Pararoseomonas sp. SCSIO 73927: one gene and its partner. The protein of the gene in region 2 binds, or shares a complex with, the protein of the main gene of each other region. Links are inferred from orthologs where the notes say so. Each region holds a gene or a part of one and is shown on either strand. Other genes may lie near its edges.

Evidence for each region.
Region 1: the proteins of secA (region 2) and secY are in contact, whole or in part, in a crystal structure (PDB 3DIN), measured with the Thermotoga maritima proteins. The link is inferred for Pararoseomonas sp. SCSIO 73927 from one-to-one orthologs. Residues at the interface, in WP_004082002.1 of Thermotoga maritima: Glu261, Ala262, Arg263, Lys300, Ala301, Arg302, Thr303, Ile304, Ile305, Leu323, Tyr324, Asp325, Pro326, Val329, Ser330, Tyr333, Ile336, Lys340, Phe345, Val349, Glu363, Phe364, Tyr374, Ser375, Gly376, Gly377, Glu393, Ile395, Thr482, Ser483; in WP_004081795.1 of Thermotoga maritima: Glu108, Gly109, Glu110, Glu111, Ala236, Glu237, Arg238, Arg239, Ile240, Thr241, Ile242, Gln243, Tyr244, Ala245, Arg246, Arg247, Val248, Thr249, Gly250, Arg251, Arg252, Val253, Tyr254, Gly256, Ala257, Ser258, Thr259, Tyr260, Leu261, Pro262.

Annotation. Positions count from the first base shown.
Region 1 is NZ_CP146232.1:5,429,675-5,432,593, forward strand. It holds secY (preprotein translocase subunit SecY), read right to left. Parts: upstream 2,195-2,919; coding sequence 806-2,194; downstream 1-805. Other genes in the region: VQH23_RS25675 (adenylate kinase), read right to left, coding at 126-809; rplO (50S ribosomal protein L15), read right to left, coding at 2,294-2,788; rpmD (50S ribosomal protein L30), read right to left, coding at 2,792-2,919. UniProt on the Escherichia coli protein: The central subunit of the protein translocation channel SecYEG. Consists of two halves formed by TMs 1-5 and 6-10.
Region 2 is NZ_CP146232.1:3,200,591-3,205,819, forward strand. Bases 1,058-4,397 are described here. They hold secA (preprotein translocase subunit SecA), read right to left. Parts: upstream 4,003-4,397; coding sequence 1,258-4,002; downstream 1,058-1,257. Other genes in these bases: VQH23_RS14915 (hypothetical protein), read right to left, coding at 1,058-1,143; VQH23_RS14925 (peptidylprolyl isomerase), read left to right, coding at 4,283-4,397. In the rest of the region: more of VQH23_RS14915, read right to left, coding at 46-1,057; more of VQH23_RS14925, read left to right, coding at 4,398-5,229. UniProt on the Escherichia coli protein: Required for protein export, interacts with the SecYEG preprotein conducting channel.

The DNA.
Region 1 (2,919 bases), 2.2 Mb from region 2 along the record:
GTCCGGCGAGGTGATCCTGACCCGGGCACCGCGGAGGCGACCGGGTCAACGACGAGTCCTGGACGGAAGCCGTCCATGCAAGCGGAATGGCGGCAGGGTTTGGCCCGGCCGCGAAGAACGGCGATTTACGGGCTGGTGCCCCGGGAGTCAAGCCTGGATTCGGCCCCGTCGAGGATGGCCTCGATCTGGCCGGCAACCGTGGCCATCTCCGCCATCCCGTCCACGTGCTTCAGCTTTCCCTGCGCCGCGTAGTAGGGCAGCAGCGGCGCGGTGGAGCGGTGGTAGGCCTCCAGCCGGGCCGCCACGGTCTCTGCCTTGTCGTCCGCCCGACGCGTGAAGTCGTGGCTGCCGCAGACGTCGCAGATGCCCGGGACCTGGGTGGGCTTGAACCGGTCGTGGTAGCCCGTGCCGCAGGAGGAGCAGGTGAATCGGCCGGCGATCCGCTCGACCAGCGCCCCGTCATCGACCTTCAGCTCGATCACGTGATTCAGCGCCAGTCCCATCTCGGCCAGCATTACGTCCAGCGCCTCGGCCTGGGGCACGGTGCGGGGAAAGCCGTCCAGGATGAAGCCGGCCGCGCAGTCCGGCTTCTGCACGCGGATGGCCAGCATGGCGGTGATGATGGCGTCGGGCACCAGGTCGCCCCGCTCCATGATCGCCTTCGCCTCGTTCCCGATGGCGGAGCCCGACCGCACCTCGGCCCGCAGCATGTCCCCGGTGGAGATCTGGGCGATCCCGTGCCGGTCCTGCAGCATCTTCGCCTGGGTCCCCTTCCCCGCTCCCGGCGGGCCCAGAAGGATCAGGTTCATCGCCGGGGGCTCCCTCCGCGCGGGGTGACGGGGGCGGGGCCGGCACCGCGGCCGCCCACCCGGGCCTTGCGAATCAGGCCCTCGTACTGGTGCGCGAAAAGATGGGACTGCACCTGGGCCACCGTGTCCATGGTGACGGAGACGATGATCAGGAGCGAGGTGCCGCCGAAGTAGAAGGGCACCCCGTACTGGCTGATCAGGAACTCCGGGATGAGGCAGACGATGCAGAGATAGACGGCGCCCACCAGGGTCAGGCGCGTCAGCACCCGGTCGAAGTACTCCGCCGTCGCCGCGCCGGGGCGGATGCCCGGCACGAAGCCGCCATACTTCTTCAGGTTGTCAGCGGTCTCCACGGGGTTGAAGACCACGGCCGTGTAGAAGAAGGCGAAGAAGATGATGAGGGCGACGTAGAGGCCCATGTAGAGCGGCTGCCCATGCGCCAGCAGCGCCGCCGTGCGCGTCAGCCAGTTCTCCTCGCCCTGAGTGGCGGAGAAGCCGGAGAAGGTGGCGGGCAGCAGGAGGAGCGAAGATGCGAAGATCGGCGGGATCACGCCGGCCGTGTTCAGCTTCAACGGCAGGTGCGTGGAATCCCCGCCGAACATGCGGTTGCCAACCTGGCGCTTCGGGTACTGGATGGGGATCTTCCGCTGCGCCCGCTCAATGAAGACGACGAAGGCGATCACGGCCAAGGCCATGACGAGGAAGAAAAGGATGAAGAAGGGCGAGAGCGCCCCGGTCCGCCCCAGTTCCAGCGTCGAGACAAGGGCGTGCGGCAGGTTCGCCACAATGCCCGCGAAGATGATGAGCGAGATACCGTTGCCGACGCCGCGGGCGGTGATCTGCTCGCCCAGCCACATCAGGAACATCGTGCCGCCCACCAGGGTAGTGACGCAGGAAATGCGGAAGAACCAGCCGGGATCGAGCACCGCCAGCCCGAACTGCCCGCGCATCCCCTCAAGCCCGACCGCGATTCCATAGGCCTGGAAGAACGCGATAAGCACAGTGAGGTAGCGGGTGTACTGGTTCAGCCGCTTCCGCCCGGCCTCGCCCTCCTTCTTGAGAGCCTCCCAGGCAGGGATGGCGGCCGACATCAGCTGCACGATGATGGAGGCGGAGATGTAGGGCATGATGTTCAGGGCGAAGACGGTCATCCGCCCGAGAGCACCGCCCGTGAACATGTCGAACATGCCGAGGATGCCGCCGCCGTGCTGGTTCAGGATCTCGGCCATCACGGCCGCATCCACGCCCGGCACGGGGATGTAGGTGCCCAGGCGGTACACGATCAGCGCACCCAGGGTGAACCACAGCCGCTTCTTCAGCTCGGTCGCGCGCGATAGCACGCCGAGGTTCAGATTGGCCGCGAGCTGCTCGGCGGCGGACGCCATGGGATCGACCCTCTTTCTCACGACTGCGGCGCCGAGGGAGAGCCCGCGGCGCCGCAGCACATTACAGCAGAATCAGCTTGGGGTGAGCCAAGGCCGCAATCAAGCGGCCGGGGCTTCCTCGGCAGCGGCCTGGACGCGCACCGTGATGGTGCCGCCGGCGGCCTGGACCGCCGCGATCGCCGCCTCGGAGGCGCCGGCCAGCGACAGGGTCACGGCGCGCTTGATCTCGCCCTTAGCCAGCAGGCGGACGCCCGCCTTCTTGCCCACGCGGACCAGTCCGGCCGCCTCGAGCGCCGCCTCGTCCAGCGTGCCCTCTGCGGAGAGCTTGCCGTCCTCGATCGCCTTGTCGAGCGTCCCGAGGTTGATGACCGCGTACTCCTTGCGGAACAGATTGTGGAAGCCGCGCTTGGGCAGGCGGCGGTACAGCGGAAGCTGACCACCCTCAAAGCCGTTGAGCGACACGCCGGTCCGGGCCTTCTGGCCCTTCACGCCGCGACCACCGGTCTTGCCCTTGCCGGAGCCGATGCCCCGGCCGATGCGCTTGAACTTCGGGCGGGCGCCCTCGTTGTCGCGCAGTTCGTTCAGCTTCGGCATGGTTCAGCCCACCTTGATCAGGTGCGCGACCTTGCGGATCATCCCCTGCACGGCAGGGGTGTCCTCAAGCTCGCGGGACCGATGCATCTTGTTCAGCCCGAGCCCGATCAGCGTCTCGCGCTGGCCGGGCT
Region 2 (5,229 bases):
GCTCAGTCCCCGGACGCGGGCCAGCAGAAAGCGTCTGATCCCGTCTCAGATCCCGCCGTGGCGGGCCAGGTGCGCGGCCAGGGACGGCACGCACTCCGCCATTACGATCCGCTGCAGCGGGCTCCGCACCTCGCCGAGCTCGATCTGCATGGAGGCATCGATCATTGGCGGCGAGGTCCGGAGCGGGATCAGCCCGAGGCGCAGCAGCGCGATGTAGCACTGGCGGGAGGCGCGCAGCACGTTCTGCAGATCGCCCAGGACCCAGACATTCTCCATCAGGTTCTGCGCCTGCACGATCGGCTTCACCGCCTCCACCCCGCGGACCAGGGCCGCCCGCGCCTGGTCGGGCTGATCGAGCAGGTGGGCGATCACGCCCTCCGCGAAGGCGCAGATCACGAGGTTCAGCGCGGAGACCTTCGCGTAGTGCACGAGGTGCGTGTGCCGCGTCGCCATCCCGAAGAAGAGGAGGGCCTGAGGGTAGTTCTCGTCGTAGAGCGACAGGTGCGCGGCCACGGTAGCGAGCGAGACGGTCCAGCGCACGTGGCGCCAGTCCACGCGCCGGTCCTCCGCCTCCGCGGCCCCGACGAGGGCCGCGCCCTCCGCCACCACCGGCCCGGCCTGGCCGAGCAGCCAGCCCACCCGCGCCGCCTCCTGCGGCTTCAGCGAGTCCGGCGGCTTCTCCAGGTAGCGGTGGCTGAGGATCGTGAGGGCGGCCCCGCGCAGCACGAACTCCGCCTCCGGGTGGCGGAGGTAGAAGCCGTGCGCCGCCAGCTCCAGCAGGTGCCCGGATTCGAAGCGGGAGTGGTGCAGCTGCACCTTGTCCAGGAACTCGTCGGGCGTGACGCGCATCGCCTCGAAGAAGGGGCCGCTCAGCACCCATTCCGCCGCGCCCGAGAAGTCGTTCCCCGCCTCGTCCCAGAGCCCGACGCTGTAGTCCTCCCGGCCCCAGAGCGCCGTCACGTCGAGCGCCACGTGCAGCTGGGTGCCGTCGTCGAGGGGCATGAAGGCCAGCTCGCGCCCGCCGAGGGTCAGGGACAGCCGGCGGCCGGACCACTCGGCGGAGGAGCGCACGGTGAGGACGAGTGAGAGCGGGCCGCTCCGGTCCTCCGCCGCGGCGTGGACCTCAATTCTGCTGCGCGTCATGGCTTGCTGGAATGTGTCGCACCGTCATGCCCGGAGACCTCCCGGGCGTCAATTATCCGGGTTGTCCCGCAGGGCGCGGCGGAACACCGCCGCGCGAGCCGGGAGCGCCGCCGTTCAACCGCGGCCGTGGCAGTGCTTGTACTTGCGGCCGGACCCGCAGGGGCAAGGGGCGTTCCGCGGGGTGCGGTCCCAGGTGGAGGGATCTTCCGGGTCCACCCCTTCAGCGGAGGGCAGGGAGGCCCGCGCCGTCACCGGGGCGGCGGCGCCGTACTCGCTCGCCGTCTCGTCGTAGCCCAGCAGCGGGTCGCCCGATTCCGGCGCGGGGTGGCGCAGGTCGGTGAAGCTCACCGGTTCGGGGGAGGGCAGGGGCGCGTCGGGCGTGAGGTTCACCTGCATTAGCCAGCGCGTCGTCTCCTCGCGCATCTCGCCGAGCATGGCGTTGAACAGGTTGAAGGCCTCGGACTTGTACTCGTTCAGCGGATCGCGCTGGCCGTAGGCGCGCAGCCCGATGCCCTGGCGCAGGTGGTCCAGCGAGAGGAGGTGGTCCTTCCACACCTTGTCGAAGACCATCAGCAGGAGGGACTTCTCCACCTCCCGCATCCGCTCCGGCCCGATATTGGCGGCGCGGGCGGCGTAGGAGGTGTCGGCAGCCTCCAGCAGGCGCTCGCGGATGCCGCTCTCGTCGATCCCCTCCTCGCGGCCCCACTCCACGATCGGCAGGTCCAGGCCGAGGATGTCCAGCACCTTGGATTGCAGCCCCTCCGTGTCCCACTGCTCCGCGTAGGCGTTCTCGGGAATGGCGGCGGCCACCATGTCCTCGATCACCTCGCGGCGCATCTCCGCCACGGTCTCCGCAACGTCCGCCGCGTGCATGAAGGACTTGCGCTGGGCATAGACCTCCTTGCGCTGGTCGTTCATTACGTCGTCGTACTTCAGCAGGTTCTTGCGCGTGTCGAAGTTGCGCGCCTCGACCTTCTTCTGCGCCTTCTCCAGGGCCTTGTTGATCCAGGGGTGGATGATCGCCTCCCCCTCCTTCAGGCCGAGCTTCTCCAGCATCCCGCCCATGCGGTCGGACCCGAAGATGCGCATCAGGTCGTCTTCCAGGGAGAGGAAGAAGCGGGACGCGCCCGGGTCGCCCTGGCGGCCGGAGCGGCCGCGCAGCTGGTTGTCGATGCGGCGGCTCTCGTGCCGCTCCGTGCCGATCACGAAGAGGCCGCCGGCCTCCTTCACCTTCGCCGCGCTCCCCTCCACCTCGCGCCGGATCTCGGCCAGCCGCGCCTCGAACTCCGGCCCGTCCGGCTCGCCGGGGAAGGTGGCGCGGGCGAGCATCTCGGCGTTGCCGCCGAGTTTGATGTCGGTGCCGCGGCCCGCCATGTTGGTGGCGATCGTCACCGCGCCCGGGCGCCCGGCCTGCGAGATGATGCCCGCCTCGGACTCGTGGTAGCGGGCGTTCAGCACCTGGTGGGGCACGCCCTTGTTCTTCAGCAGGGCGGAGATGAGCTCCGACTTCTCGATGCTCGTGGTGCCGACGAGGCAGGGCTGGCCGCGCTCCCGGGCCTCCTTCACAAGGTTCGCCACCGCCTCGTACTTCTCGCGGGCGGAGCGGTAGACCTCGTCGTCCGAATCCGCGCGCGCCACCGGCAGGTTGGTGGGGATCTCCACCACCTCCAGCTTGTAGATCTCGGCGAACTCGTCGGCCTCGGTGGAGGCCGTGCCGGTCATGCCGGAGAGCTTGGGGTAGAGGCGGAAGTAGTTCTGGAAGGTGATAGAGGCGAGGGTCTGGTTCTCCGGCTGGACCTCTACGCCCTCCTTGGCCTCCAGCGCCTGGTGCAGCCCGTCGGAGTAGCGGCGCCCCTCCATCATGCGGCCCGTGAACTCGTCGATGATGACGATCTTGCCGTCGCGGGAGACGATGTAGTCCACGTCGCGCGCGAAGAGGGTGTGGGCGCGCAGCGACTGGTTGACGTGGTGCACGAGAGTGACGTTCTGGAAGTCGTAGAGGTCGCCCTCCTCCAGCATCCCCGCTTCCGTCAGCGCGGCGGAGACCGCCTCGTTCCCCGCATCGGTGAGGGAGACGGTGCGGTTCTTCTCGTCCTTCTCGAAGTTCTCCGGCGTCTGCGCGATCACCTGCACCACCGCGTTCACGCGGTTGTAGAGGTCCGAGGTGTCGTCGGTGGGGCCGGAGATGATGAGGGGGGTCCGCGCCTCGTCGATGAGGATGCTGTCCACCTCGTCCACGATCGCGTAGGCGAAGGGGCGCTGGACCATCTCGGCCAGCGAGTACTTCATGTTGTCGCGCAGGTAGTCGAAGCCGAACTCGTTGTTCGTGCCGTAGGTGATGTCGGCGGCGTAGGCGTCGCGGCGCTGGCTGTCCGTCTTGCCGTAGACGATGGTGTCCACCGTCAGGCCCAGCCAGTTGTAGAGCCGCCCCATCTCGCCGGCGTCACGGGTGGCGAGGTAGTCGTTCACCGTCACCAGGTGCACGCCGTTCCCCGTCAGGCCGTTCAGGTAGGCGGGCAGGGTGGCCACCAGGGTCTTGCCCTCGCCGGTCTTCATCTCGGCGATCCGGCCCTCGTGCAGCACCATGCCGCCGATCAGCTGCACGTCGAAGTGCCGCATCCCCAGCACGCGCTTGCTCGCCTCGCGGCAGACCGCGAAGGCCTCGGGCAGCAGACTGTCAGGGCTCTCACCCTTCGCCAGCCGCTCCCGGAACTCCGGGGTCTTGGCCTGCAGCGCCTCGTCCGAGAGGGCGGCCATCTGGGGCTCGAGGGCGTTGATGGCCGGCACCCGCGCCCGGTACGCCTTCAGCGCGCGGTCGTTCGAGGTGCCGAGAATGGCGCGGGCAAGGCGGGCGAACATCGGGCAGTGCGTCTCCGGGGCGCCGGGGAATGGCCGGGGCCGCCACCGGGCGGACCGCGGGGCGGCCGGTCGGGCGGGGGCCGGACAGGGCCCAGCGTGCAGGGGGCAGAGATAGGGAAGGGGGGGCGGCCGGTCAACGAAGCCCCGGCGGAGGGGAGCCGCGCCGGAAGGGGAGCCCATCACATCCGCTTGGAGAGGGCCGGCGGTCCGGGTGGCCCCGCCTTGTGAGGGGGCGAGGGCTCGGCCATCTTGCGCCCCCTTCTCCTGGGGCTCCCCTCCGATGCGCCGCCTTCTTCTCCTCTCCTCCGCCTTTCCGGCGCTCCTCTCCGCGGGGCTGGCCCTGGCACAGGCGCCTGCGGCCACCCCCGCCCCGGCCGCCCCCGCTGCGGGCACTCCCGCCCCGGCTACCCCCGCTGCGAGCACACCGGCGGCGGATCCCGTGGTCGCCCGCGTGGACGGGCAGGAGATCCGCCTTTCCGACGTGCGGGAGGCCGCGCAGGAGCTGCCGGACGAGCTGAAGAACGCCCCGCCCGCCATGCTCTACCCGCTGATCGTGGACCAGCTGGTGGCGCAGAGGGCCCTGGTGGCGAAGGCGCGGGCCGAGGGGCTGCAGAACGACCCGGAGGTGCAACGCCGCGTCGCCCGCGCGACCGACCAGGAGCTGCAGCAGGCCCTTCTGCGGCGGGAAGTGGCCCCGGCCCTGACGGAGGAGGCGCTGCGCGCCCGCTACGCCCGCGAATCCGCCAGCCGCCGGGGCGAGGAGGAGGTGCATGCTCGCCACATCCTCGTCCCCACCGAGGCGGCGGCGAATGCAGCCATGGCCGAGGTGCGCAAGCCCGGCGCCGACTTCGCGGAGGTGGCCCGGCGCCTCTCCACCGGCCCCGGCTCCCAGCAGGGCGGCGATCTCGGCTTCTTCAAGAAGTCCGACATGATCCCGGAATTCGCGGAGGCCGCCTTCGCCCTCCAGCCCGGCCAGATCATCGAGCGCCCGGTCCAGACCCCCTTCGGCTGGCACGTCATCAAGGTGGAGGAGCGCCGCACCGCCCCCGCGGCGAGCTTCGAGGACAGCCAGGAGGCGCTGCGCCAGGCCGCCTTCGAGGAGGCGGTGAACGCCTCGGTGGAGCGCATCCGCAGCGCCGCCCGGGTGGAGCGCTTCAACCTCGACGGCTCGCCCCAGCGCGCGCCGAGCCTGCTGGACGGCGCGACCCCGCCGGCCCCGGGCGTGGC